2 linked regions of the Prochlorococcus marinus XMU1411 genome follow. The protein of the gene in region 2 binds, or shares a complex with, the protein of the main gene of each other region. Links are inferred from orthologs where the notes say so. Each region holds a gene or a part of one and is shown on either strand. Other genes may lie near its edges.

Evidence for each region.
Region 1: the proteins of cdaA (region 2) and HA145_RS01305 are in contact, whole or in part, in a crystal structure (PDB 7OJS), measured with the Bacillus subtilis proteins. The link is inferred for Prochlorococcus marinus XMU1411 from one-to-one orthologs.

Annotation. Positions count from the first base shown.
Region 1 is NZ_JAAORI010000002.1:157,130-170,467, reverse strand. The notes cover bases 2,874-5,794. They hold HA145_RS01305 (phosphoglucosamine mutase), read left to right. Parts: upstream 2,874-3,618; coding sequence 3,619-4,971; downstream 4,972-5,794. Other genes in these bases: HA145_RS01295 (DUF3177 family protein), read left to right, coding at 5,731-5,794; trmB (tRNA (guanosine(46)-N7)-methyltransferase TrmB), read right to left, coding at 4,979-5,608; HA145_RS01310 (thioredoxin domain-containing protein), read right to left, coding at 2,938-3,483; thyX (FAD-dependent thymidylate synthase), read left to right, coding at 2,874-2,934. Outside these bases: HA145_RS01335 (DUF3084 domain-containing protein), read right to left, coding at 1-144; global nitrogen regulator NtcA, read right to left, coding at 183-917; HA145_RS01325 (cob(I)yrinic acid a,c-diamide adenosyltransferase), read left to right, coding at 1,121-1,702; dcd (dCTP deaminase), read left to right, coding at 1,707-2,300; more of thyX, read left to right, coding at 2,302-2,873; more of HA145_RS01295, read left to right, coding at 5,795-6,354; HA145_RS01290 (hypothetical protein), read left to right, coding at 6,314-6,649; ileS (isoleucine--tRNA ligase), read right to left, coding at 6,646-9,552; HA145_RS01280 (hypothetical protein), read right to left, coding at 9,673-10,122; HA145_RS01270 (fatty acid desaturase), read left to right, coding at 10,516-11,463; Asp-tRNA(Asn)/Glu-tRNA(Gln) amidotransferase subunit GatC, read right to left, coding at 11,469-11,762; HA145_RS01260 (DNA-3-methyladenine glycosylase), read left to right, coding at 11,934-12,518; HA145_RS01255 (aspartate carbamoyltransferase catalytic subunit), read left to right, coding at 12,540-13,338. UniProt on the Bacillus subtilis protein: Catalyzes the conversion of glucosamine-6-phosphate to glucosamine-1-phosphate. Glucosamine-1-phosphate is used for cell wall biosynthesis.
Region 2 is NZ_JAAORI010000003.1:709,304-727,037, reverse strand. Bases 7,474-10,351 are described here. They hold cdaA (diadenylate cyclase CdaA), read right to left. Parts: upstream 9,428-10,351; coding sequence 8,519-9,427; downstream 7,474-8,518. Other genes in these bases: lysA (diaminopimelate decarboxylase), read right to left, coding at 9,456-10,351; HA145_RS05850 (isoprenyl transferase), read right to left, coding at 7,712-8,515; bioB (biotin synthase BioB), read right to left, coding at 7,474-7,706. Outside these bases: HA145_RS05895 (DEAD/DEAH box helicase), read left to right, coding at 1-996; HA145_RS09565 (hypothetical protein), read left to right, coding at 1,144-1,299; HA145_RS05885 (ABC transporter ATP-binding protein), read left to right, coding at 1,310-3,082; photosystem II reaction center PsbP, read right to left, coding at 3,098-3,655; recombination mediator RecR, read left to right, coding at 3,759-4,358; lipA (lipoyl synthase), read left to right, coding at 4,362-5,261; HA145_RS05865 (hypothetical protein), read right to left, coding at 5,258-5,758; HA145_RS05860 (rhodanese-related sulfurtransferase), read right to left, coding at 5,770-6,702; more of bioB, read right to left, coding at 6,699-7,473; more of lysA, read right to left, coding at 10,352-10,829; rimI (ribosomal protein S18-alanine N-acetyltransferase), read left to right, coding at 10,923-11,375; HA145_RS05830 (ATP-dependent Clp protease ATP-binding subunit), read left to right, coding at 11,542-14,070; HA145_RS05825 (iron-containing alcohol dehydrogenase), read left to right, coding at 14,086-15,177; HA145_RS05820 (alpha/beta fold hydrolase), read left to right, coding at 15,186-16,085; HA145_RS05815 (phosphatidate cytidylyltransferase), read right to left, coding at 16,098-16,955; HA145_RS05810 (aminotransferase class I/II-fold pyridoxal phosphate-dependent enzyme), read right to left, coding at 16,965-17,734. UniProt on the Bacillus subtilis protein: One of 3 paralogous diadenylate cyclases (DAC) in this bacteria, catalyzing the condensation of 2 ATP molecules into cyclic di-AMP (c-di-AMP). Upon expression in E.coli leads to c-di-AMP synthesis.

The sequences.
Region 1 (13,338 bases), on a different replicon or contig from region 2:
GACAGTTACAATTGTTGCGGTTTTCTTAGGTCTTAATTTTAAGATACTAAATCTTGCTTTTCCAATCTTTGTACCAAGCAGATCACCAAATGGTGCAATTAATCCTCCGAGTAATATTAAAAAAGCAATTAAAATCCAAGCCACACTATTTCATATACTCAATACATCATAGTTAAGATGAATCAATTAAATCTTTTTGCAAGAGCTATTGGATCAAATACTGTAATCTTTTTTCTTTCAATATTAACAAGTCCAGAATCTTTCAAATCTCCTAATAATCTTGTAATTGTGACTCTTGTTGAACCAATAGCTTCCGCAATTGCTTGATGTGAAAGTCTTAAATCGATTGTAATACCTTTTTCACTTGCAACTCCAAAGTCTCTACAAAGGACCATTAAAAAGCTAACTAAACGAGAAGACATATCCCTATGCGTAAGAGTTTCTATCATTGTTTCTGTTTGCAGGATCCTACTTGAAAGACCCTGTAGTAATAATAATCCTACAGAGGCATCATCTTCAATTGCTCTTAAAACAGAATTCGCGGGGGCTGTTATTATTTCAACTCTTGTAAAAGCTATAGCATGATAAAAACGATCGGATCTATGGCCTGTTAAGAGAGATAAAACACCAAAAAGACTATTTTCTCTAAGGAGAGCAACAGTTATCTCTTCACCTGACTCATAAACTCTTGACAACCTTACTGCTCCTCTCCTTATTAAATAAACCCTCTCTGCAGGATCTCCTGGGAAGAATATTGTTTTAGATCTCTCAACCATTTCTGTGCTTGCACCTTCTAGACCTTTAATTACTTCCATTAAAGTTCTATTGATTGGGAAACGTTCTCCAACAGAAGTTATTTTACTTTGTCCGGATTGTTGCGAACTGAATCTGTTGAATCCTCGAGAAGAAGGTATCATAAGTAATCTGACTATTAAAAAATTTAAGAAGACACCTTAAAATATCTTGTATCAACAGTAACAATTTTCAATTCTTATTGGTTTCTCCATAAAATTTTTTAAAATAGTTTAAACTTTCTGAACTCTTTTTTAAGTAAAATTACACTATATGCAGCGTAAATAAATTCAAATTATACTGCATGTAGATAAAGAAATCTAAAATAATGGTAATTAGTTCATCTAATAGTTATTCAAGAAGCAACCCCGAGTTAGTAAAAATAAGTTCTTCTAACAAGATAAACTTAAAAAATTTTATTCAAAACGGGCAAATCCAAATCTATCAGTCTTCCTACAGAGGAAGTTATAGCTCTATCATTAGAGACTGCCTTAGAAATGCTGCTCTTGGCAGGAAAGTACTTTTAGTTCAATTCATGAAAGGAGGTGTTAAACAAGGTATTTCTAATGCAGTAAAGCTTTGTGGCAACTTAACTTGGGTAAGATCATCACATGCTTTTGATCAATATCATTCTGAAGAAATTGAAAATGATGAAAATTTAAAAAAAACTATTCATGAATCAACTTATGAATTATGGAATTTTTGCAAAAAACAATTACTTTCTGGTGAAAATGATCAAATAATACTTGATGAAATTTTTCTTGCAATTGAGATGAAAATTATCGATAAGGATGATTTGATTTCAACACTTAAAAACCGATTTATAGCAGGAGATGTAATTCTTACTGGTACAGATATTCCTAAAGAATTATCTTTAATGGCCAACCAAATTACTGAACTTCGCTCATAAAACAATGCTTAAAAATGATCTCTGGATAAATCAAAAAGCTTCTGAAGGAATGATAAACCCCTTCCAATCAGACTTGGTGCGACATCTTGAGCCTGACAATAAACAAAAGCCAGTTTTGAGTTACGGATGTTCCTCATATGGCTATGATTTAAGACTTTCATCGAAAGAATTCCTAATTTTTAGGCATATTCCAGGAACTGTAATGAATCCTAAAAAGTTTAATCCAAATAATTTAGAAAAAACTGTCCTGCACCATGATGATGATGGAGACTTTTTTATTCTTCCTGCTCACTCATATGGTTTAGGGGTAGCCTTAGAAAAGATGAAAGTACCCGAAAATATTACTGTAATTTGCATTGGGAAAAGTACTTATGCACGTTTAGGAATTATTGTTAATACAACTCCTGCAGAAGCAGGTTGGGAAGGCCACCTAACTTTAGAATTTAGTAATAGTTCAGGTGCTGATTGCAGAATTTATGCCAACGAGGGAATCTGTCAGCTTCTCTTTTTTGAGGGTGATCCTTGCTCTACAACATATGAAGATAGAAGGGGTAAATATCAAAATCAACCAGAAAAGGTAACTCTAGCAAAGATTTAAAATGAGTAAAGTTGAACTTATTTCCTTAACTCCGGATGCAGAAAAAACGATGGCTTATATTGCAAGAGTTAGCAATCCAAGCAATCAGAAAAATGAAGATTATTCAAAATTATTAAGTTATTGCATTAAAAATGAACATTGGAGTGTGTTCGAACAATCATTTATGACCTTACAAATAGAAACAAACAGGGGAATTGCTGCTCAAATTTTAAGACATAGATCATTTACTTTTCAGGAATTTTCGCAGAGATATGCAGATAGTTCTCAATTGGGGAACATTCCTCTACCAGATTTAAGAAGACAAGATTTTAAAAATAGGCAAAATTCTATTGCAGATCTACCTGATGAATTAAAAAAAAGATTCAATACAAAAATTTCTTCACATTTTAAAGCTGCTTCAGAATTATATGAAGATTTACTTGCCGAAGGAATAGCCAAAGAATGTGCAAGATTTGTTTTACCATTAGCAACCCCAACTAGAATTTATATGTCTGGATCATGCAGGTCATGGATTCACTATATTAATTTAAGGTCAGCTCACGGTACTCAAGAAGAACATAAGTCCATTGCCCAAGATTGCAAATCTATTTTCAAAAAAAGTTTTCCGATTGTATCAGAATCTCTAGATTGGTAAAAATCATCCATGACTAAGAGGGGTGACTTCATAATTTTTATTTTCTTTGATTTCAGAAAATTCAGCATTAAGAATTTTTTCTTGAGATCCCACTTCTTTTTCTAAATCTGCTATTGATTCTCTTATTATTACTTCTTGTTGATTACCAATAAAAGTAGATTTTAAATTACCTTTTGTATCGAAAAGGTTAATTTGAGGAATCCCATTGACATCAAATTTTCGAATATAATTTTCCCATTTTTGATTATCAACATTTAAAAAAACAAAGTTAATATCTTCTTCGTATGTCTCCTTCAAGGCTGATACTTTTGGAGCCATTTCTTTGCAAACTTCGCACCATTCAGCGTAAAATTCAAGGAATGTTGGCTTATTGTTTTTAAAAGCTATTTCGGGATCAACAGATAATTCTCCAAAACTCTTAAGAAGATAAGTTGATTGAAAAAAAAGATTTCTAAAAAAAATCAAAGAAATAATAAGAACAACAACTAAAAAAACAAGTATTGCTTTTAAGTTTTTATTTAAAAGTGGTTCTCTACTCTCAGTTTGCATTCTGAATAATTACTGTTTTTAATATATTAAATAAGATAAACAAATTGAGAGAAAAATATTCTTTTACCTTTTAATCAACTGATAAAATAAGATTTAAATAAAATGAAAAATATTTTTAGTTCCTGAAATCTAATTATGCAAACAATCTTCGGAACTGATGGAATAAGAGGAATATTTGATGAAGAAATAACATATTCTTTAGCATATAAAGTTGGTTTTGCTTTAGGTTCTAATTTAGACAATAATAATCCAATATTAATTGGAAGAGATACGAGAATTAGCGGAGATATTCTGCTTCATGCAATAACAAAAGGTATAAATGCAAGTGGCAAAGAATTTATAAATCTTGGAATCTGCCCCACCCCAGCTATCCCTTTTTTAATCCAACAAGAAAATTTTAGTAGTGGGATAATGATATCAGCAAGTCATAATCCTCCTGAATATAACGGCATAAAAATCTTTGATCATAATGGTCAAAAAATTACCAAGAATTTTGAAAATAAAATTCAAAAATTTATTGAAAAGTCAAATCAAAATACAACAGTTGCGACAAAAGATATCTCTCTAACAACAAATAAAGAGCTTATGGACATTTACATCAAAAGCTTAATCCAATCAATGGGCGAGGAAAATTTAAGCGGCATGAAAATTATATTAGACACATGCTATGGATCAGCAACAACTTGCGCAAAAAAAATTTTTCAGAGTCTGGGTGCTGATGTAAGAGTTATCAATAACTCTAAAAATGGATTAAAAATTAATATGAATTGTGGTTCTACTAACCTCGAACCATTAAAAAAAGCATTAAGAGAGAATCCTGCAGATATGGGATTTAGCTTTGATGGAGATGCTGATAGAGTAATTGGATTAGATTCTAAAGGCAATGTATTAGATGGAGATCATATGCTTTTTCTCTGGGGAAGAGAACTTATGGGACAAAAGACTCTAACAAATAATTTACTAATATCAACTCAAATGGCAAATTTAGGTTTTGAAAAGGCCTGGAACGAAATTGGTGGAATTTTATATCGAACTGATGTAGGAGATAAATACGTTTATGAAGCAATTAAGGAAAAAAGAGCTGTTTTGGGTGGAGAACAGTCTGGACATATTCTTTCAAAAATTAATAACTTTTCCGGAGATGGAATATTGACTGCACTTCAAATTTCTAAATACTGTAAAAAGAAAAATATTACATTAAATGATTGGCTGAATAGTAGTTTTGAACCTTTTTCACAGAAACTTACAAATATTAATTTAAATTTTAATATGAAAAAAATAAATCCAGAAACCAAAATTTTAATCTATCAAATTATAGAAAATTTTCATAAAACTTATTCTGATAATTGTAGGATTTACATTAGGCCTAGTGGCACAGAACCATTAATGCGAATTCTTGTTGAAGCCAAAAACAAGAAAAAAGTTGATTCTTTATCAAGAGAGATAACAAACAAACTCTTTTTAGAAATTAATAAAATAATTAACTAACAATTAATCAATCTTTTATATAAATCCTTTCAAAAATTTCAAGTTGGTTAACAATTACATACTTTTCACGATTAGTTTTAACTTTACTTGGATTAAAACTTTTAGAATAATCAAAATCTTTTTTATCTATTTTTTTAAAATAAAAATTACTTGATATAGTGCTATCCATGTAATCGAATAGATCCTTTACATCTGTTTTTATAAAAATTAGGGTCCCTTTTTGTAATGAATTTGAGAGAATATTAATAAATTCTGGCTGAATTACACGCCTTTTAAAATGTCTCTTTTTAAACCATGGATCAGGAAAATTAAAAGAAATGCTTTTTAGATTTTTAATAATAATTTTACTTTGGACATCATTCAAAATATTATTAGCATTACCAAATAAAAAATATAGATTTTTGATTTCTTTTTCAATCACTTTTAATTTAGCATTTTTGACTAATCTCTCACGAATTTCAATTCCTAAATAATTCCAACTGGTATTATCTAGAGCTAAATCGAAAAGAAACTCCCCGGCAGCAGAACCTATATCCAAATGAAGATTCAATTTAGAATTTCCAAACATGTCGCTCAAAGAAGGTATTCTCTCAATTTCATTGAAATTTCTACTAAGTGGATTTACATGCTGTCTCATACAATAATTGGTTTATTTCTCAGCAATAATACAAAGATGCATAATATTCATAACTATGACAATAGTAAGATTAAAAGTAACCGTTTGATGTTTAATTATTATGTATGTAAAAAGAAAAAGTTTTGAACGTTTTTAATCAAGTTTCTATTTGGCTATCATTTCAACTTACAATAATTTTCTTTATTGGTATTCCTGTTGCATTATTCTTTTGGTCCATTAAAAAAAGAAATAAAGCTGTTAATAAACTTCTAACAATTTATTGGAAAATATCACTTTTATTTTTCATAAGCCTTTTACTTTTAATAGGTAAATATAATTATGCTTTGACCATAACAAATATTTCAACAATATTAATGACGACTTCAGTTTGGTTTTGGACTGATATTAATGATGAATTTAAAGAATATGATTTTTCTTACCCCATTATCACAACAACAAAAATATGGAGATGGGCACTAACTTTTATATCTCTAAATTTCTTTATTCAAAGTTTACAAAACTTGAGCTGCTTTTCTTTTATTAATTCTGCTGCATGCGAAATTTGGCTTCACCCTTCTTCAAATTTCTACATTATTATCAAAAATTTATTTAATTTTTTCTTCGGAGCTAATTTTACTCAGCCGGTAGCAAAATATTTAGGATTATTTTCATTACTAATCTACTCTTTAGGATTAATTCAATGGTCAATCCTAAAATTACCTAAAAATGGAAGAAACTCTTACTTCTCCGAAAATGGCAGAAATTGATTTAATAAATAGTCTTGAAAAAATTAGTTCCGAAATACCTGATAGGATACTCAAACTAGAGGGTTTCATTCAAAAAGAAAATCAAAAAGAACAATTAGAAATAATTATTTTCAGAGGTTTCAGTAGCTCAACAACTCATCCAATTGAAATAGATTCAGAAAAAAAAGTAATAGCACTTAATTATATAATTAAGAATTTTAAACTTTATAAAGCACCTTTAACAGAGACCGGAGAAAATTTTATAAGAGAAAATGAAAACTCAGTTTTCTTTTTGAATCAAAAAAACTGGATTTAAATAAATTCAAAATTAATAATATTTGAACATCTTTTGCATAATTTTGTATTTTGTATTCCAATAAAAGTTTCTTTTTGATAATGCCAACATCTATCACATTTTTGACCTTGAGCTTTTAATATTTGTATTTTTCCAAGTGCATTGTCATCAATAATTAGAGAATTTTCCGCTAAATCAGATACCACTTGGAAGTTTGATACTATAAGCCAATCCCTAAATAAATCTACATCTTGATTGCCAAATTCTTTTAGCCAAGTAAGTGAATCTTTTAAAACTTTATCTTCAGGTAAATAATTAACTTCAGTTTCCAAAGCTGCTCCAATTATTTGTTTGTTTCTACATCCTTCTATAGCCTTATTAATTTCAACTCTCAAATTTCTTAAATTTGTAATGTGTTCATTAAGTATTTGATTTTTCCATGACTGCGAAAATATTGGCCATCCTCTTTGAAAGACTGATTTTTCTTTAGTTGAATATGGTATATTTTGCCAAATATCTTCAGCCATATGACAAAGCACTGGAGAAATAAGTACAGCTAAATTTTCAACAACTTTTGACATGACGAACTGACATGATCTTCTCCTAAATTGTGATTTAGAACTTACATACAACCTATCCTTCGCAATATCCAAATAAAAATTTGATAGATCTACAACGCAAAAACTTTGCAAGATTTGGAAAAATTTTGAAAATTCATAATTTTCATAAGCATTTGATATTTCATCTGTAACCTCAACTAGTCTGCCTAACATCCATTGATCTAAGAGAGGCAATTGATCAATTTCAAAATTATCAACATTAGGATCATAATCATGAATATTACCAAGAAGATATCTTGCAGTATTACGAACTTTTCTGTAAACGTCTGAAAGTTGCTTGAGTATATTTGAACCAATTGGAACATCAACTGAATAATCTACAGAGCTTACCCATAGCCTTAAAACATCAGCACCATAAGCAGGGTCAGTTTTTTTATTATTACCTCCATTAATAATTATATTTGGGTCAACAACATTTCCTAAAGATTTACTCATTTTTCTTCCATTTTCATCAAGTGCAAAACCATGAGTTAAAACTTTCTTATAGGGAGGTTTATTATTGACTGCAACAGATGTAAGCAAAGAAGACTGAAACCATCCTCGATGTTGATCTGAGCCCTCTAAATAAAGATCTGCTGGATACTTTAATTCACTTCTCAGTTCACATACTGCGGCCCAGCTAGATCCTGAATCGAACCAAACATCCATTGTATCTGTCCCTTTTTTCCATTGATCCGATTCTTTTGCATAACTTTCAGGCAAAAGATTCTTAACATCCCAATCCCACCAAATATCTGCTCCATGTTCACTAAAAAGTTCTTGAATATGATTAATTATCTCGTTGTTAAGTAGGATATCATTACCATTTTTTTTATAAAAAACTGGAATAGGTACACCCCATGACCTCTGTCTAGAAATACACCAATCTCCTCTCCCAACAACCATAGAATAAATTCTTTTCTTTCCAGTCTCTGGCATCCATTCAACATCTTCGATTGCCTTTAATGCAGATGATCTAAAGCCATTTACAGAGGCAAACCATTGTTCTGTTGCCCTAAAAATAGTTGGTTTTTTGGTTCTCCAATCATACGGATATCTATGTTTATAATTTTCTTGTAATAGAAGCAAATTATTTCCTTTTAAATATTCAATAATTAAATTATTGGCATCTTTCAGGACATTGGATCCTTGAAATTGTCCAGAAGATTCATTTAAGTTCCCTTTTTCATCAACAACACATGTAATAGGTAAATCATATTTTTGCCCCACATTAAAGTCATCTATCCCATGACCAGGTGCAGTATGAACAATTCCAGTACCTGATTCTGTCGTAATGTAATCCCCCCCAATCAAGATTCTGCAATTTTTATCCTTAGTAGGATGTTGATATTCAATATTTTCCAATTCAGAACCTCTAACCTCTAAAAGCACCTTGAAATCTTTATTAAATTTCTTACTTATTTCAGAAGATAAATCCTTTGCAAAAAGGTAAATTCGTTTCTCTTCATCGATAGCAAAAACGTACTTTATTTTTGGATTTACTGCAACTGCTTCATTTGCAGGTATGGTCCAAGGAGTAGTGGTCCAAATAGTTATGAAAGAATTATTTTGAAAAAAATCTTTTTTGATATTAAGATTTTCTGGGTTGAAATTTAATAGAATTTGATCAGATATATTAGTAATTTTTAATGAAACATAAATACTTTTTGAATAATGTTCATCCGGATATTCTAATTCTGCTTCTGCAAGTGCAGTCCTCGAACTTGGACTCCAATGCACAGGTTTAAGACCTCGATATATATATCCATTTAAAAACATTTTCCCAAATACTCCAATCTGAGCAGATTCATAACTTTTCTTAAGAGTTAAGTAAGGGTTATCCCAATTTCCCCATATGCCCCACCTTTTGAAACCCTCCTTTTGATTATTAATTTGAATATGGGCATAATCTGTTGCTTTTTTTCTTAAATTTAGAGTATCAAGATTCTTTCTTTCATCAGATTTTAAATTCTGAAGAACTTTTAATTCAATAGGTAATCCATGACAGTCCCAACCAGGTACGAAATGAACCCTAAATCCTCTTAAGGTTTTGTACTTATTAATTATGTCTTTTAAAACTTTATTAAGGGCATGACCCATATGAAGAGCTCCATTTGCATAAGGAGGGCCATCATGTAATGTAAATATTTCGCCTGAATTGTTTGAACCTAATTGGAAATCAATATCATTATTAGCCCAAAAATTCTGTATCTCAGGTTCTCTTACAACTGAATTTGCGCGCATTGAGAAATCAGTTTTTAATAAATTTAAAGTTTCTTTATAAGAAAAGTCTGATTTTTGTTCTTTGCTATTTTGAGATTTCATTCGACGATATAAGAAATATTGGTGATCAAAAGAATTATTTAAATAAATCTAATTCATTATATTCTTTATTAATTGACCTGTAGTTTTTTTGGGATGTTTCAAATAACCAATTTTTTTATTTCAGAGTTTTATATTATCATTTTTATCATTTCTTACCCACTTTTTTTGGGTTGTATTTTTATTATTGCTACCAAAATTAAGAAAATTTGAAGGTTTAGTGAAATCAGAAAATACCAGATTTATGGATTCTAATATTTTCAAAAAGTTATTTTTAAACTCCAAAAAGGTAATTAATTTTTTCTTTTCGTTATCTGTCAATTGGTACCATCTAGATAAAAAAAGCTCTACTAGATAAAAAACAACTAGTACTGTTAAAAAAAGGAAAATTACAAAAAATGATTCACCTAGTGTTTTATGTTTAATTATTAATATCAAACCTATTATTAAATTTAAAAAAGCTTTTATTAAGTCTTTTGGTTTGCCGAGCTCAAGATAAATTATCGGTACAGTTAGAAAAATGGTCCCAACCAAAATATAAAAAGTTCCCAAATAAAATATCAAACTATTCATTAAATTCAATGCTTAATTAAATTATAAGACTTGATATCAAGAAACAAACTATGTATCAGAATTTCCTTAAGTGCGGTCGGGGAGACTTGAACTCCCACACCCGAAGATACGAGTACCTAAAACTCGCGCGTCTACCAATTCCGCCACGACCGCTCAAATAAAATAATAATTGAAAGAGGTTTATTTTAAAAATTTTTTTTCTTAAGATGATTAATTTGACACATTAAAATTGAATTAAAAATCTCCTAAAAGAAATTTTTTTGTTTAAGCGTGCAATCATCTTAAAATATTAGTTATATTATTTAAAGAATAAAAGAAACGATTTCAAACTTAACCAGTAAAAATACAACGAAAAATACTAATTCTTCAAAAACATTTAATTGGCAAAAAGAGATTAAAAATTACCTAAATCCGCCAAGTTTTTGGAATCCAACATTAGGTTTATTTTTTGGCGGTTATTTTCTTGCGTTTCTTAGCATATGGCAATGGTATAGAGGGGTTTGGCCTTTACCTTTACTTGTAGCCACTGCTTTTTTAGCTTTACATATTGAAGGTACTGTTATTCATGATGCCTGTCATAAAGCTGCTCATCCAGTTCCTTGGATAAATCAAGCAATGGGCCATGGCTCAGCTATTTTATTAGGTTTTAGCTTCCCAGTTTTTACGAGAGTTCATTTACAACATCATATTCACGTAAATCACCCCAAAAATGATCCAGATCATATTGTTAGTACTTTTGGTCCAATTTGGCTAATTGCTCCAAGATTTTTTTATCATGAGGTGTTTTTCTTTCAAAGAAAACTCTGGCGAAGATATGAATTACTACAATGGGGAATTGAAAGATCCATATTCCTGACAATTATCTTGGCAGGTTTGAAATTTGACTTTATGAATTTAATTTATAATTTATGGTTCGGTCCAGCATTAATGGTAGGAGTCACTTTAGGAATATTTTTTGATTATTTACCCCATAGACCATTTCGATCAAGAAATAAATGGATAAATTCTCGAGTTTATCCAAGCAAATTTATGAATTTATTAATAATGGGACAAAATTACCATCTCATTCATCATCTATGGCCTTCGATTCCTTGGTTTGAATACAAAATAGCTTATGAAAAAACTAAGCCTTTATTGGATATAAAAGGCTCCCCTCAAAGGGTTGGGATATTTGAAAGTAAAGAAGACATTTTTAACTTTATTTATGATTTATTAATAGGTGTAAGGAGTCATAGCAAAAAGAGGGGGAAAATAAGAAAAATCATAAATTTATATCCAGGCTTTAAGATAAAAAAATTTTTATTAAAGCTTGTCAACAAAACATTTATTGGAAGCAACTAACTTACTCATTCATTAATAATTTTTGGTACTTTAAAATATTTATCTTCTCTCGATGGACCCAATTCTAAAAGTTCTTCATTGCAATCAGAATTTTTCTTTTCGTCTTTTCTAAATACATTTACAACCTCTATAGCTCTGGTTGTACAGGGAGCATCATCTGTATCAATTTTTTCAAGTTGTCTTATATAATCCAATATCTTTTCTAATTGTTGTGCATGATTATTAATTTCATTCTCGTTAAGTTCTAATCTCGCTAAATGAGCAACTTTTTTTACTTCCTCTTTAGTTATTTTTGTCATACATTTAATATCTTTCTTATTAAATAATAGTTTATTAAGAACAACTTATTTAGATATCCTTTGAATTTCAAATAATTTTAAAAAATAATCACATCTTTTTGAAAATCAATATCAATTAATAGCCTTAATTATTTTTCTCAGCTAAATATGTTATTAGATAGATATTGAAAAATAGAAGAAGAATTCTTTCCAAAAAATTTTTTTTATCGGCACTCTAAACTTGTTGCTCCTGATTTAATAGGCTGTTACCTCATAAAAAAAAATAATGAGATAGATCAAGTTAAAGGAGTCATTGTTGAAACTGAAGCGTATTCACAGGAAGAAGAGGCCTGTCATGGCTACCGCAAAATGACTGAATCAAACAAATCATTATTTGGCAAACCTGGCACATTTTATATTTACAAATCTTATGGCATTCATCATTGTTTAAACATAGTTACTGATAAAGAAAATTTTGCGAGTGGTGTTTTGATAAGATCAGTTTTTATCTCTAATGAGAATGAAAGATTAGCTTCTGGACCAGGCCTAGTAACAAAAACATTCAGTATAGATATTTCATTTAACTCACTTGAAGTTCTTAATAACAAATCTTTATGGATTTCTCCACGAGACTACACTCTAGAAGAAAAAGATCTTATTCAAACTACGAGAATTGGCATATCAAAGGCAAAAAATATAAAATGGCGTTGGTATCTCAAAAATAGTAGGAGTGTAAGTAAAAGATTAAAAGGTGACAGAACACCTAAATTTCAATAATCATTTATCTTTTTAAGCGTAATGCAAATTTGGCCTCATAAACATATCCACACACTCGCTAATTTTTCAATTAAAGATTATGAGTCAGTATTTGAATTAGCTAATAGATTTGATGCACTAAAGAATGCAGGAACAAAAAAGATACCGGCCTTACAAGGGACTTTGGTAACGTCTTTATTTTTTGAAGCTAGTACAAGAACAAAAAATAGTTTTGAGCTTGCAGCAAAAAGACTTTCTGCTGATGTCCAAACATTTGCGCCATCCTCCAGCTCTCTAACAAAAGGCGAAACAATAATTGATACGGCCATAACTTATTCTGCTATGGGGGCAGATACATTAGTTATAAGACATTCATCAAGTTATATAACCTTTGAGATCGCAAAAAAACTTGATGCAATAAATGCCAAGACTTCGGTTCTTAATGCAGGAGATGGATTACATAGTCACCCCAGCCAAGGATTGCTTGACATCTATACATTGATAAAATTCTTTTCCCAAAAAACACTGAATCCAGAGGTTTTAAATTCCAAAAAAATTTTAATAATTGGCGACGTTAACCATTCAAGGGTTGCCAGGTCAAATCTTTGGGCTTTGAGTGCATTCGGCGCAGATATAATCTTATGTGGTCCTAAGACATTAATACCTGATGAATTTATCAATTTTTTAAAAACCCCTGCGCCAAATCAAACAGAAGATCCAGTTAAATCAAGAGGTTCCATAACAATTTCTAGATCATTGGAAGAATCAATAAAAATTGCAGATGCGATTATTGTTTTAAGACTCCAGAAAGAGAGAATGATGGAAAATTTACTAAGTAGCA
Region 2 (17,734 bases):
ACTCAATTAATTTCGCAAAAATTTCTATATGTACAAAGGCATCATAAGTTAGATGCTTTAAAAAGAATATTAGAACTTAATAACGAGGGAGTAATTATCTTCGTGAGGACAAAATTACTTACCACTTCAATAGCTGAAGCTTTAGAGAATTCAGGTCATACTGTGGCAGTACTTAATGGAGATATACCTCAAAATCAAAGAGAAAATACTGTAGATAGATTAAAAAAAGGATTTATTAATATCCTTGTTGCAACTGATGTCGCAGCTAGAGGATTAGATGTTGAGAGGATAAAACTTGTTGTTAATTACGATTTTCCTTTTGACAAGGAAACATATACTCATAGAATTGGAAGAACTGGAAGGGCAGGTAGATCAGGAGAAGCAATTTTATTTGTTAATCAAAGAGAAAAACATTTTCTAAGAAACTTAGAAAACTCAACAAGAACTAAGATTGAAGAAATTAATATACCAAGTAATAAAATAATAAATGAAAAAAGGATGGAGAAACTTATAGATAATGTTAATGAGAGTTCTTTAGCTAAAGATGAAAATGAAGAAAATAAAGCTTTGATTATTGATGTACTAGATAATTTAAAAGAAAAATTCTCTATGGATGACTCAAATATTGCAATGGCGGCGATTAATTTAGTAATAGGTAATAAATCATTTTTTGTTAATGAAGATGATTCTTGGATTAATAAACAAAATAATACTGATCGAAATAGATCAAATAGAAATATTAATAATCGTATGAGAAACTCAAATAGAAGAAATAATTATCAAAATGATTCTTTTGAAACCTACAAATTTAACTTTGGTAAATTTGATGGGGTTAGAGTTGCAAATATTATATCCTCAATATGTAATTCAACTAATATAAATGGTAGATCCATAGGTAAGATACAGATTTTTAATGATTATAGTTTGGTAGATTTACCCAGAGATCTGCATAGAGAAACTAAAAATAAATTAAAAAAAATTAAAGTCAGAAACTAGGAATAGAGAATGAAAGCTAGCAAATATAAATTCTTTATTTTTGTGAATCTGATAATCCTATTCAACTCTTTTAATAGTTCTTATTTAGCTCAAACGAAACAAAATTCAATCATAAAATTATTTTGTCTTCAGAGTGTCAAAGAGGAGATGATGAAAGCAGAAATGTTATATAGTGAAGAAATTGCGAATGAAACTTGTGATTGTTACTACGAAGAATTTACACAAACTGCAAGTCATCAAGATGCAAAAACAAAATGTAAATTAGAAACCAAAGAAAATTTAAATCATAATAGAAAAATTTAATTGTTATTTTATGAGGCCTAAGAACAATCAAAATCCAATAATTAGACTTTATTTAAATCTGATTCAAGAAAGAAGGTTACTATTTTTTGCTTTTCTTAGTTCCATAATTAATAAAATATTAGATTTAGCTCCCCCTGTAATAATTGGTCTTGCGGTGGATATCGTTGTAAAGGAACAGAATTCATGGATTGCAGGTTTTGGAATAAAAGAAGTTCCAGCACAATTGATTTTTCTTGCATTTGCTTCAGGAATAGTTTGGTCTGGTGAATCCTCTTTTGAATATTTATATTCGATTTTATGGAGAAATTTGGCTCAGCTATCGCAACATAAATTAAGAATAAAAGCTTATGAGCATATCCAGGAATTAGATATGGATTTTTTTGAAAATGATAATACTGGAAGGCTATTATCTATTTTGAATGATGATATAAATCAACTCGAGAGATTTCTAGACCAAGGGGCTAATCAGATTATTCAATTATTTATAACTGTTTTAATAATTGGGAGCACTATGATTTTTGTCGCTCCAAAAATCGCTTTATTTGCTTTCTTTCCTATTCCAATTATATTTTTAGGATCAATTAAATTTCAAAGGAAGCTCGCTCCAAAATATAGAGATGTTAGAAATAAAGCTGGACTATTGGCATCAAGACTTAATAATAATTTAAGTGGAATTCTAACCATAAAAAGTTTTACTAAAGAAAAATGGGAACTAAATAGATTAAATAAAGAAAGTTTAGATTATCAAAGAAGTAACAAAGCTGCAATAAAATTATCTTCTGCTTTTATACCTCTAATAAGATTTGCAATCTTATTTGCTTTTATAGCGATTCTATTACTTGGAGGTTTCCAAACTTGGAATAAGACACTTGATGTAGGAACTTATAGTTTTTTAGTGTTTATTACACAAAGACTATTATGGCCTTTAACTACTTTGGGGCATGTTTTAGATGATTTTCAGAGATCTATGGCTTCAATAGATAGAGTAATTGATCTCATAGATACGCCTATAAAAATAAAAGATGGAAAAATAAAAATTGAACCTAAAGATATCAAAGGAGAAATTATTTTTAATAATGTAAATTTTAATTATCCTGGACGAGATTTAACTTTAAAAAACATAAATTTCAAAATTGAAAATAACTCAACATTAGGAATTGTTGGTTTAACAGGTTCTGGGAAAAGTACAATAATAAAATTACTCCTTAGGATTTATGATAGTAATAATGGTTCAATAACCTTGGATGGCATTTCTATTAAAGAAATAAATTTAAGGGATTTAAGAAAGTGTATTTCTTTAGTAAGTCAAGAAACTTATTTATTTCATGGCAGTGTACAAGAAAATATTGCTTATGGCTCAATCAACCCAAGTCTTAAAGATATCATTCAAGCTTCAAAGATTGCGGAAGCTCATAAATTTATTGAACAATTACCTGATGGTTATAAAACTATAGTGGGGGAAAGGGGTCAAAGGCTCTCAGGCGGACAACGTCAAAGAATTGCCTTGGCGAGAGCTGTTTTAAAGGATGCACCAATATTAATATTAGATGAAGCTACAGCCTCAGTTGATAATGAAACAGAGGCTTTAATTCAAAAATCATTATCTAAAATCACTAAAGAAAGAACAACTATAGTAATAGCTCATAGACTAAGCACTATAAAAAATGCGGATAATATTGTTGTTATTGATAAAGGTAAAATAGTTGAAAGCGGAAAACATGAAAGACTATTAAATCAGAACAAAATATATGCTGATTTATGGAATGTCCAAGTAGGAATCTAGTATAGAATTTCTAAACTATATTAAAAAGTTAAATGATTCAATTACATTATTAAACATACCGTCAACTTTATTCCATCTCTCTTCATTAGTTCCCACGGCAAAAGTGTAAAGTGTTCCTCTATCAATTACAACAGTAGCTAATTCGTGTCTGGCCTTTTCATTTAAATTTAATTCATACTCTAAATCATAGAAGATATGATTAGATGCCTCTCTCTTATTGGTATTTATAAGTTTTACCTCTCTACCTGAACCTTCTGGAGCAATGACTTTATCAATTAATGTTTGGCCTACTTCACTTGGGCTTCCTAATTGCTCTAATTGAATCTCTTTATTTACATTAGAAATAACTAAACTTAAAGTCTCATTACTATTTATTAGATCATGATAAATAATTTCAGGTCCTCCATCGACTTTTACTCTTGTCCATCCTGTTGGATACAAAAAGGCATATCTTCCATCTGGACTTTGATAAGCTTCTAATCCCGCATTTAGTCCGCCACTACAAGCACTAAGTGTTAAACACAAAAAAATCAAAAATAAATATTTGAAAGGGTTAAATTTAATATTTTTCATTTTGTTTGAAATTACTAACTAAAAACATAATAAGACATTAAAAGCAAACAATTATGGCAATTCAGAATTTTGCGTCTAAATTATCCCTAGAAATAGTTTGATTTTGATTACTTATACCAAACCGCTTTCAAAATTAATTGGTCATTTTGAGAAATTCCCAGGGATTGGTCCAAGAACAGCACAACGATTAGCCCTGTTTATTTTAAAACAACCTGAAAGTACAATAAGAGATTTTTCAAAGGCTTTGTTAGAAGCACATAGTAATGTTGGTCGTTGCAAAAAATGTTTCAATTTGACTTCAGAAGATGAATGTGAAATTTGTAAAAATATTGAAAGAAATCAAAAACTAATCTGTGTAGTTGCAGAAACTAAAGATTTGCTTGCTTTGGAGCGCGCAAGAGAATTTAAAGGTGTTTACCACGTTATTGGTGGTTTAATATCCCCAATGGATTCTGTTGGCCCCGAACTCTTAGAAATAAGAAGCTTGGTAGAAAGAGTTAGTAAGTCTGAAATAGATGAGATCATATTGGCGTTGACCCCCAGTGTTGAGGGAGATACAACAAGTCTTTATATTGGAAAATTGTTAGCCCCTTTTACTAAAGTTACAAGGATTGCATATGGCCTTCCAATGGGTAGTGAACTTGAATATGTGGATGAAGTTACACTTGCAAGGGCTTTAGAAGGAAGAACAAAACTAAATTAGACAATGAGAGAAAATAATCTAATCAAGAAAGAAAAAATCCTAAGACTTCCCTCTTGGATTAAATTTCCTATTAGTAAAGCTTCAGAATTCGAAAGAATACAAACACTCATCAAAAAATCAAATATTCATACTATTTGTGAAGAAGCAAGATGTCCAAATAGAGCAGAATGTTATGCCTCAGGAACAGCCACTTTCTTACTGGGTGGATCCATATGTTCTCGTTCCTGTGCTTTTTGTCAGGTAAATAAAGGTAGACCTAGTTCTATTAATATTGATGAATGTACTCAAGTCGCTGAAGCAGTGAAAGTATTGAATTTGAAATATGTTGTTTTGACATCTGTAGCTAGAGACGATCTCCCTGATCATGGTGCAAATTTATTTATATCTACAATTAATGAGATTAGAAAAATTGATTCAACAATAAAAATAGAGGTTTTAACTCCTGATTTATGGGGTGGAGGAAAAAATTTTGATGAAACTAATAACCTTCAGACTGAGAGATTGAAGATGATTTTAGAAAAAGATCCAATATGTTTTAATCATAATCTTGAAACTGTTGAAAGACTTCAAAAAGAAGTTAGGAGAGGTGCGAATTACAAAAAATCCCTTGGTTTACTAAAAAAGTCAAAAGATATTGCTCCTCATATTCAAACTAAATCAGGCATTATGTTAGGTCTTGGGGAATCATTGGATGAAATAAAAAATACAATTTATGATCTCAAAAAAATAGATTGTGATCAAATTACAATCGGCCAATATTTAAGGCCCTCATTAAATCATTTGGCAGTTAAGAAATATTGGGATCCATCAGAGTTTGAATACTTATATCGCTTCTCTAAGGAATTAGGATTCAAGAAAGTATCTTCTGGCCCCTTAGTTAGAAGTAGTTATCATGCGGGTTAACTTTCTTTAATTAAAGAGAGTTTCTTTTCAAGTTTTTTCAATATGGAAATACAATCCCCGTTCATAAGTGTACCTGCACCTCCCCAGACCAATCTTAATAAAAGATCTACTGGGCTTGAACCAACTTCTTTAACGATTTTGAAACCTATTAACTTGAAATATCTTACAAGTTTTTTACTATATCCTTCACTATCAAATATAGCTAAAAGTCTTGCTTTGTTGCTTGATTTTTTTTCAATTGCCCAAGCCATAGTTGTTGCCCATATTAATTCTGAAACAAAGGCAGGAGCTTTACTAAGGATTCTTAATGTATCAAGTTGAATACCTTGTTTATTTAAAAAAGTCCAACCTTTCATTTCGGCCCAAATCTTTATTATGTTATCTTTCTGTTCTGCTATAACGATTCTAAAGAAACATAATCCGAGAGTTTCTCTAACTTGAATTTTAATTAATAATCCAATATTACTTGCTAGTTTTTCTAATTCTTCAACTTTCATGATTTTGAAAATTAGTTCTGATAGATTTTATGATTTTCCACTTTTAATCTGTCGATCTGTTTTTGTCTTTCTTCAAACCTTTTCCTATCATTATCACTAAATTGATCTATGCAGAAATGACATTGGATACCCTTTCTATATTCTTTTCTTTTTTGATCTTGAATTGAAACTGGCATTCCACATGCATGGCAAATCGAGTATGAGCCTTTTTCTAATTCATGATTTAAAGCAACTCTTTTATCAAAAACATAACATTCACCATCAAATAAGTTTTCTTCTTTTGGTATGTCATGGAGGTATTGAAGGATCCCGCCTCGTAGGTGATAAATATTTTTATAACCTTTCTTTTTTAGCAAACTAGTAGCTTTTTCACATCTTATTCCTCCGGTACAAAACATTGCTATTTTTGTAGACTCATTATTTTCTAAATGGGTATCTAAATGATCATCTACCCACTTGGGGAAATCGCTAAAATTTCTTGTATTTGGGTTTATAGAATTCTGAAATGTTCCTAAAGAAACCTCATAATGATTTCTAGTATCAATGACTATTGTATTTTGATTTTTGATTAACTTATTCCAATCAGCTGAGTCAATATAGGTCCCATTATTTTCTGAAGGGTTTATTTCAGGGCAACCCATGGTAACTATTTCTTTCTTGATTTTTATTTTTAATTTTTTGAATACTTTCTTTTTTGAAAAATTTATTTTAATATTCAAATTTCTATTATCTGTATATTTGTCAAGTAAATTGATAACAATATCAATTACATTTTTCTCTGCACAAATAGTTCCATTAATGCCCTCACTTGCAAAAATTAATAAACCTGAAAGATCGTTTTCATTTTCGATTTCTAATAATTTATTTTTTAAATCAAGAATTAAGTTTTCTTGAAATGGGAAGAAAGAGTAAAGAGAAACTATTTTATAATTTTTGCCTTTCATAAAGAAGATAATGTTTTTTCACAAGTATCAAAATCTTTGTTAAATGATACTCCAACCTCTTTAAGAAGTTTTCTGTCAGATTGAAAAGATGGATTTGAAGTTGTGAGTAACTCATCTCCATAAAAAATTGAATTTGCCCCACATTGAAAACATAAAATTTGGGCTTCTTTTGAAAGCTTTTCTCGCCCTGCACTTAATCTTATTTTACTTTTAGGCATAAGAATTCTTGCTGTGGCTATCATCCTTATCATTTCAATAGAATCAATTTCTTTATTATCTTCTAAACCAGTACCTTCAATAGCTACTAATGAATTTATAGGAACACTTTCAGGGTGTGGATTCATATTTGAAAGCACTTCCAAAAGAGATGCTCTATCCCCATTAGTTTCACCCAATCCTATTATCCCTCCACAACAAACATTTATTCCTGCATTCCTTACTCTTTTGATAGTATCTAGTCTGTCTTGAAAAGTTCTAGTCGTAATAATATTTTTATAATACTCAGGACTTGTATCAAGATTGTGGTTATAAGCGGTCAAACCTGCATCAGCCAGTCTGGAAGCTTGTTCTTCTGTAAGCATCCCAGCAGTAACACATGCTTCCATCCCTAAATCTCTTACACCGCTAACCATCTCTAGCATTGCATTAAAAGATTTTCCATCTCTAATTTCTCTCCACGCCCAACCCATACAAAACCTATCTGCACCCTCATTTTTTGCTATTTGAGCTCTTGCTAAAACCTCTTCAACTTGAAATTGTGGATGACTTTTGATTTCGCTAGCACTATAAATTGATTGGCTGCAGTACGAACAATTTTCTTCACATCCACCAGTTTTTACGCTGAACAATGATGCTAATTGAATGTTGTATTTGTTAAATTTTCTATGAACGGCTTGTGATTCCCACATTAAATCAATAAGAGGCATATTAAGTTTTTCTAAAATCTCCTCTTTATTCCAATCGAACCTAATTTCTTTTAATAACTGATTATTCGAATTAGGCATTTTTATTAGGAAGAATATTGAGAATCTTCAAAAGATTCATTTGGTAATGATTCTATACCGCCGAAACGTCTATTTCTTGATTGGTAATCAATTATTGCTTTAAGAAATTCTTGCTCATTAAACTCTGGCCAAAGTACGTCAGATATATAAATTTCTGAATATGCTAATTGCCATAATAAAAAATTACTTATCCTTTTTTCGCCACTAGTTCTTATTAGTAATTCTGGATCCTTAATCCCTCCAGTTAATAGCTCTGAATTAAATAATTCTTCATTAATTTCACTTGGTTTTATTTCCCCAGCAGAAGATTTTAATGCTAATTCTTTTGCAACTTTTACTATTTCTTGTCTCCCTCCGTAATTAACACATACATTGAATAAAAATTTATTGTTGTTTTTAGTAAGTGATTCTGAACTAGAGATTATTTCTTTTAAATTTTTTGGGAAAGGAGTTAAATCTCCAATAAATTTTATTTTTGTTGATTCTTCATGTATCTCTTTAATTTCATTTTTTAAAACTTCGCTAAAAAGATTTATAAGAAAATCAACTTCTTTTGTTGGTCTTGTCCAATTCTCAGTTGAAAAAGCGTAAACAGTAATTACTTTACAACCTAAATTTTTTGCAGCTTTGAGAATTTTTTTTAACACACTAACGCCTTGTTTATGTCCAAATGATCGGGGCAAACCTTTTCTAGTGGCCCATCTCCCATTGCCGTCCATAATTATTGCTACATGTTTGGGCAATTTTTGTTTATCTATTTTCATCAATAAGTGACTAATTTTATCGTCTATTACTTTTTCTAAATTCATTAGTTAATCCTTTTTGTGAGTAAAGATTTCTGATTTATTGGACTCATTTTCATTGATATCACTGATAATGTTATCACTTGAGTTTGTGTTTTGGGATAAGGCATTTTTACTTAAAGTTGATTTAGTTGTTCCTATAGAGTTTTGATTGCCAATTAAATTTACGAGAAGTTCTTGCAAACGACTGCTTGTAATAGGTCTTTCCAGTTTTCCTTGGTTCGCTAAGGATAACGTACCTGTCTCTTCAGAAACAACAATACAAATACATCTGTCAAATCTCTCTGTAATTCCTAATGCAGCCAAATGTCTTGTTCCGTATCTACTAATTCCTTGCCTTGATAAGGGGAGTATTACACCAGCTGATATTATTTTGTTCCCTTTCACAAGTACTGCTCCATCGTGCAACGGTGTATCCGTAGCAAAAAGATTTATTAAAAGGTCAGTTGACAATTTTGCCTCAATATTTGTGCCAGAATATAAAAAATCTTCAGGCCTTAAATCACTCCCTAAATCGACAACTATTAAAGCACCTCTTCTATTTTGAGAAAGTTTACCTGCAGTATCAACTAGCTGAGTAATAGTTGTTGAAGTTGCTCTAAATTCCTTAGGTGGATTCCCTAGTAATACAGCTAGCCTGCCAGTGCCTAATAACTCCATTAATCTTCTTAGCTCTCCTTGCCAAAGGATTGCTAAGGAGAGTGAGCAAGCGAGGACCACTGCATCAATTAATTTTGATGTTAGTGGAAGAAAGGCATATCTTTGTATAAACCATGCGGAGGAAACTAAAAACAAATATCCTCTTAAAAGCCATAAAGTCCTTTGCTCTTTTACTCTAGAGAATAACAAAAGTCCAAAACCAACAGCAAATAAAACATCTAATAAAAGTTTTAAATTTATAATCCCCCAAAAATTCACATTAAAAACAAAATTAATTTAAATGTACCTAATTTTGTTTAATAAAGCGATCAGGCAAAACATCATATTTTAAAAGATCAAAAGGACTTTCTCTCTTTTGAATTAATTCTGCTTCACCATCACAAACTAAAAGAGCAGCAGGTCTAGGAATTCTATTATAGTTGGAACTCATTGAGTTGTTATATGCTCCCGTACCAAACACACATATTAGATCTCCTGTTTTGCAATCTGCTAGTTCTATCTCCTTAAACAACACATCTCCTGATTCGCAATGCTTGCCAGCAATAGTATATTTTTTTTTGGAATCTAAATTAAAGGGATTACTTACTAAGCATGCAGAATAATTTGATTGGTATGTTATTGGTCTTGGATTATCACTCATACCACCATCGACAGATAAATAAGTTCTTATCCCAGGTATTTCTTTAAAAGCCCCAATTTTGTATATTGTTATTCCTGCTGTTGATACAATCGATCTTCCTGGCTCACACATCAATATAGGCAAATCTAAATTGTGTTTTTTACAAGCTTCCATTACTGACCTGGAAATTGTTTTTACCCATTCATCAATTGAAGGGGGGGTGTCATTTTCTGTATATTTGATACCTAAACCCCCGCCTACATTCAATTGTTGAATATTATGACCAAATTTTTTAGCTTCTAAAATAACATTTATCATTATTCCTCCAAGATCATTATGAGGTTCTAATTCAAAAATCTGGGAACCAATATGAGCATGCAATCCTTTTAATTTTAGATGTTTTGTTTCATTGATTCTGGCAAATAAAATATTTAAATATTCAATACCGAAACCAAATTTGCTATCAAATGATCCTGTCCTTATGTATTCATGTGTATGGCATTCTATTCCAGGAGTAAAGCGAATCATTATATCTATGTCACGATCAAATTCATTTGAAAGTTCTTCTAATCTTTCTAAATCATAATCATTATCTACAATTACTTGAATATTATTTTTAACAGCAAACTCTATTTCTTTGTCTGATTTATTGTTTCCATGAAAAACAATTTTCTCATTCGGAACTCCACCTTTTAGAGCCGTTAATAGTTCTCCTTCTGAAACTGCATCAAGTCCTAAACCTTCTGAGGAAACAAGGTTACTCATAAAAATAGAACTATTTGCTTTGGAGGCATATATCGGGAGTGATTTCCCTGGGTAATATTTTTCTAATGCTTGTTTATATGCTCTACATGAGTTCCTTAAAGTGGTTTCATCTAAAATATAAAGAGGAGAATCGTATTTTTTAACTAATTCTTCAATAGAACATCCGCCAACTGATAACTTCCCATCATTTCCGATGGCTGTAGTAATGGGTACAATATTTTTATTAGGACTACTGAGGTCTATCTTTTGTTTTAAAAAGGATTTTTTTTCTTCCATGAGATATTTTTAATTTAAGAAGGATGATTCTAATTCGTCATATTTTATAATGACTGTTAATTACGAATTTTTTGAATACATTTTCATTATAAAATGATATCCATTAAACACATGAATGAGAAAGATATTGATTTATGTTATGAATTTGATTCAAATACGATTTCTTTGTGGAGCAAAACGCAATGGTCTAACGAACTTAGTAAAGAGGGTATAAGGGTCTTTGGGTTATTACTTTCGAATTTAGTAATAGGAATATGCGTTTTTCATGTGGTTATTGATGAAGCTCAAATTAATTTTTTTGCAATAAATGAAGAATATAGGAAAAAAGGTTTTGGCTCTTACCTTATGAGAAATTTAATAAAAGAGTGTAAGAAGTTAAGTATAAATAAATTATTTTTAGAAGTCTCTCATAAAAATGTTAAAGCTAAGCAATTTTATAGTCGTTTTGATTTTTCTACTGTGGGAATAAGAAAAAACTATTATAAAGACGGTTCAGATGCTCTCTTAAAAGAAAAAAATTTAACAAGTAAAGAATTAAAAATTTAATTGTTCGGATAACCAGAATGCTTGAAATTACTATAATTTGTTGCTATATCACTAAAAAAGTTAAATTTAATTCAATAAAATTTATTTTTAGGTATTCACAAAAGCTCATTCTGAACACAAAATTTACATATTACTGGTAGGTTATTAGTAGAAATCTAAACCCCTGATGTTTGAAAGATTTACAGAAAAGGCTATAAAAGTCATCATGCTTGCTCAAGAGGAGGCGAGAAGGCTTGGTCATAATTTTGTTGGAACTGAACAAATTTTATTAGGTTTAATTGGAGAAGGTACAGGTGTTGCTGCAAAGGTTCTTAAATCACTTGGTGTTAATTTAAAAGATTCGAGAATAGAAGTTGAAAAGATAATTGGGCGAGGTTCAGGATTTGTGGCCGTAGAAATACCTTTTACTCCTAGAGCTAAGAGAGTTTTAGAATTGTCATTAGAAGAAGCTCGTCAATTAGGTCATAATTATATAGGGACTGAACATCTTTTATTAGGTTTGATAAGGGAAGGTGAGGGCGTAGCTGCAAGAGTTTTAGAAAATTTAAGTATTGATCTCACTAAAGTAAGAACTCAGGTAATAAGGATGCTTGGGGAAACAGCTGAAGTGGGTAGCGGAGCTAATTCAAGCAAGGGAAATTTAAAAACAGCTACTCTCGATGAATTTGGAACAAATCTAACAAAGTTAGCTAGTGAATCAAAACTAGATCCAGTTGTTGGCCGTTATTCTGAAATAGACCGTGTGGTACAAATATTAGGTAGAAGAACTAAAAATAATCCCGTTCTTATAGGTGAACCTGGTGTTGGGAAAACAGCTATTGCTGAAGGTTTAGCTCAAAGGATACAGCTTGGAGACATTCCTGACATACTTGAAGATAAAAGAGTTTTGACGTTAGATATTGGACTTTTGGTTGCCGGAACAAAATATAGGGGAGAATTTGAAGAAAGGTTAAAGAAGATAATGGAAGAAATTAAATCTGCAGGTAATGTAATACTTGTTATAGATGAAGTACATACTTTAATTGGCGCTGGAGCAGCTGAAGGTGCTATTGATGCAGCAAATATTCTTAAACCAGCTTTAGCCCGAGGTGAACTTCAATGCATAGGAGCAACTACACTTGATGAATATAGAAAACATATTGAAAGAGATGCTGCTCTGGAGAGGAGATTCCAACCAGTAATGGTTGGTGAGCCATCTATTGAAGACACAATAGAAATTTTAAAAGGTCTCCGAGAACGTTATGAGCAACATCATCGCCTCAAAATTACTGATGATGCTTTAGAAGCTGCGGCTCACTTAGGAGATCGATATATATCTGATAGATTTTTGCCAGATAAAGCAATAGACCTTATTGATGAAGCAGGAAGTAGAGTCCGCTTAATAAACTCTAAACTTCCACCCGAAGCTAAAAAAATAGATAAGGAACTAAGACAAATTCAAAAGAAAAAAGAAGAATCTGTAAGAGACCAAAACTTTGATCAAGCTGGTCAATTAAGAGAACAGGAGATGGAATTGTCTGCAAAAATTAAAGAAGTTCTTGAAAATAAAAAAGAATCCACAAATGAGGATGAATCTACTATTGATAAAAGCTCAGAAAAGAATAATTCAAAACTCTTACAAAGCCCTATGGTGAGTGAAGAGGACGTAGCACATATTGTTGCATCTTGGACCGGTGTGCCAGTTCAAAAATTAACAGAAACTGAATCGGTTAAGCTCCTCAATATGGAAGAAACTCTTCACCAAAGATTAATTGGACAAGATGAAGCTGTAAAAGCCGTTTCTAGAGCTATTAGAAGAGCAAGAGTTGGTTTGAAAAATCCTAATAGACCTATCGCAAGTTTTATCTTTTCAGGTCCTACTGGTGTAGGTAAAACTGAATTGACTAAATCTTTAGCTTCATATTTCTTCGGTAGTGAAGAAGCAATGATCAGGTTAGATATGTCAGAATTTATGGAGAGACATACTGTTAGTAAACTTATAGGTTCGCCTCCAGGATATGTTGGTTTTAATGAAGGCGGTCAACTTACTGAAGCTGTTAGAAGAAGACCTTATACTGTTGTTTTATTTGATGAAGTAGAAAAAGCTCATCCAGATGTATTTAATTTATTATTGCAACTTCTTGAGGACGGTAGATTAACAGATTCCAAGGGTAGAACTGTTGACTTTAAAAATACTTTATTAATAATGACCTCTAATATTGGTTCAAAAGTTATAGAGAAAGGAGGCGGTGGATTAGGCTTTGAGTTTTCAGGCGATTCTGTTGAAGATAGCCAATACAATAGAATCAAATCTTTAGTTAATGAAGAACTAAAGCAATACTTTAGACCTGAATTTTTAAATAGACTCGATGAAATAATAGTATTCAGGCAATTATCTAAAAATGAGGTTAAAGAAATAGCTGAAATTATGTTACAAGAAGTTTTTGCAAGATTACAAGATAAGGGAATTAAATTAGCAGTAACAGATGCTTTCAAAGAGAGACTTGTTGAAGAAGGCTATAATCCTTCTTATGGAGCAAGACCTTTAAGAAGGGCCGTTATGCGCTTGTTAGAGGACAGCTTGGCTGAAGAAGTCCTCTCTGGAAGAATAAAAGATGGAGATAAAGCATTAGTTGATATAGATGATAATAAAAAAGTTAAAATTAATATTTCCTCTGAAGAATCTCCTCAAGAGTTAGCAAGTGCAAACTTCTAGTTATTCAAAGTAAACATGCAATTAATCTCTCCAGAAACTATATACAGAGGGAATAATGCTTGGGAAAAATCTTTACCCCAAATTACTAAATTAACTAAAAGCCCATTAATTTTGGGTAGAGGTAATAATACGATTAACCTGAGAAATAAAATTTTTATTGATTTAAAAAATCAAAACCTCAATGTTAATTATGCTAATTTACAATTTGATTGTTGTTATGAAGATATTACAAGAGTAAAAAATATCATTTTAAACAATAATCATGATTCTGTTATCGCAGCTGGAGGCGGCAAAGTTCTAGATTCTGGCAAATATATAGCAAATTCTCTTGATATCCCCTGTATTACAGTGCCTCTTAGTGCCTCTACATGTGCAGGTTGGACCGCTCTATCAAATATTTATACAAAAAATGGACAATTTATAAAGGATTTTGCATTAAGATCTTGTCCAAAAATCCTGGTATATGATCATAAATTTATTAAAACAGCTCCATCAAGAACACTTGCTAGCGGCATAGCTGATGCTTTAGCAAAGTGGTATGAATCCTCAATAACAAGCTCAACAATTGATGATGGTCTTGTTCAACAAGCTATTCAGATATCAAGAGTTTTAAGAGATCAACTACTAATTGATGGTGAGAAAGCATTTAAAGGTGAATTTGAAAATAATCTTTCTTGGCAAAATACTATAGAAGCTTGTGGACTTACAGCAGGATTAGTAGGCGGTATTGGGGGAGAAAAGTGTAGGACAGCTGCAGCACATGCTATTCATAATGCAATTACTCAGATAATTACCCCAAAGAAATTCTTACATGGTGAAATTGTTGGTGTTGGATTATTATTGCAATTAAAACTAGAAGAAATGAAAAATAATAATAAATTAGCTGATCAATCAATTAAACAATTATTGATACTTATGAAAGAATTAAATTTGCCGACTACTATTGCACAACTTGGAATAAATGTTTTTGAAAATAACAATTTAGAGAAAATTGCTGACTTTACTTGTCGAGATAAATCTGAAATTCACTTCTTGCCTTTTGAAATTGATAAACAGGATATAGTTGAAGTGATTTCAAATTTTGAAAAACAAAAAATCAAAATATAATTTTATTATTGACTAAATCCCATTTCGAACAACTTAGTAATTTAAATATTGATTTTTTTGAGAGTGCCAAATTATCTCTATTGGATCCATTAGGTCTTTATCTAGCAAATGATGTTAATTGGATTAAACTCAATGAGAACTGGAACTCTTTGAAATTTCCAGTGGTTATGGGAGGAAAAGGTCAACCTATAATTCTCCTACATGGGTTTGATAGTAGTTTTTTAGAGTTTAGGAGAATATATCAATCATTAAAAAGAAATTTCCAAGTTATTATTCCTGATTTGTTAGGGTTTGGTTTTAGTCCTAGGTGCGCAACAAATGAATACAATCCCTCGAAAATAATTTCATATTTAATTGAACTTCTTAAGACCTTAAAAATAACAAATAATTTAAAAATTATTGGTGCCTCTATGGGAGGCTCAACAGCTTTAAAACTTGCCTCTGAATTACCTAATTCTATTGATAAGATAATTCTTTTATCTCCCGCTGGGTTGTTCGGAGAACCAAAGAGAATTCCTTTTCCTCTTAACCAAATTGGTGCCTCATTTCTTGGATTGCCGCAGGTTAGAAAAAGTCTTTGCAGGCAAGCATTTGCTTTCCCAGATGAATGTGTTGGTGAAATGGAAGAGCAAATTGCTTCAATTCATTTAGGTTGTCAAGGATGGAGGAATTCGCTTGCATCATTTGCTAAAAGTGGCGGGTTTGCAGGAACACATAAATATATCCAAAATATCCCAATTAAAGCTATATGTGGAGAAAATGACCGTATTCTTGGAAAAAAAGAGATTAACAATATAAGAAAAATAGATAAATTAAATTTTGTAGGATTGAAAAATTGTGGTCATCTTCCACATATAGATCTACCATCATTATCTAGTAAAATTATCCAAGATTATTTTTTGGAATAAAAGATTTTTTAATTAATTAAGATACTTGAGGATTATAAAAATATAATACAAAACCGATGGAGTAAAGATGTAACTGTCAATTCTATCAAGAATCCCTCCATGTCCCGGTAAAAAAGTTCCAGAATCTTTTATTTTTGCATCTCTCTTCATCATAGATTCAATTAAATCTCCAACTAATGCCATAAGAGAAATTGAAATTCCATATATTATTCCAAAAAATATTGGATGTTCCCAATTCATTAAAAATGCGAAAAATATTGCTAGTAAAGTTGAACAGGATATCCCTCCAATTAAACCTTCTATAGTTTTGCTAGGAGATATTGGAGATAGAGATGTTTTACCAAATGACTTCCCAATGAAATAAGAGCCAATATCACTAGCTACAATTAAAAAACAAGAAGTTAAAGTTAAATGAAGTCCTGTCGTATTTGATAAGTTCTCAAACGATATAAAATCCTGATTCGAACTAATTATCACTGAATCTAATCCCCTTAATTTAATCCAGTAACTAGGTAAAAAACCTAAATAGAATAATCCAAAAATAGAGGCTGCTATATCTGAAATTGTCCCAGGCTTTGGTTGCAAAAGTAACCAAGTGCATATCCCAACTGAACAGATTGGCAAAATTGAATTTGAAATTTCTCCTTCAAGCAAACCAATAGTCTCAAGATAAGTAAAAATTATAATAATAAAGGATGAAAATAATGTGGTTTTTGTAGCTGGTCTGATTCCTTTAAATTCTGCCATTCTAAAAAATTCTAATAATGCTAGATATGTAAGCAAAGCAGTTGCGAGTGTAAAAAACCATCCGCCCAACAAAACAACAATTAAACCAAAAATTCCTATAAGTAATCCGCTTTTCACTCTCATATGAAATTGCTATGTTTCTAAGACTCTTATATTAAAATTTACCAGATCTTTGTTGCATAAACTTTGATTATTTATCCAATTAAACCTATCTAAATCAATTTTTTCGCCAGGAATCAGTAGAGGTATCCCAGGAGGATAAGGGCAAATAATATCTCCAGAAATTTTATTTAATGATTGTGAGAAAGAAATACTCCGAGTCTTACTTCTCCAAGCAGTTCCAATTTCGATTTCGGGGGCTTGAACTAATTCAAAGGGCGATTTGAGCACTTCTAAACTTTTTGATTCTTTGGAATTTAATAATAATTGTTTCCATAAATTTTCAAATAAATTAAGAAAATCTTTTTGATTTCCAAATCCTAAGCAAAAAGTGAGAGTCATCATTTCTGGTAATTCAGCAATAAGGCCATTTCTATAAAAAAATTTATCAGCAGTAAAACCATCAATTCCAGCCTTGGAAGTATTTAATACTATTTTTAAGGGGTCTTGAGTTTCTATGAGAGGAATATTTTTTTGAATTAATTTTTTATAAATACTTTTTGCTTCTAAAATTCTTTTTTGATATTTTGATAAACTTTTTTTGTTAAGCCAGTCTCTAATGGACTCTTCACAAGAAGAAAGTAATAAGGAACTTGGACTGGTAGTTTGCAGCAAATTAATACTTTTGATTAAATTACCTTCATTTATTAGATTCCCTTTGTACCAAAGTACCGCCGTTTGAGTTAAACCATTAAGCGACTTATGCAAAGAGTGAACGACTAAATCAGCGTTTGCCGTTAAAG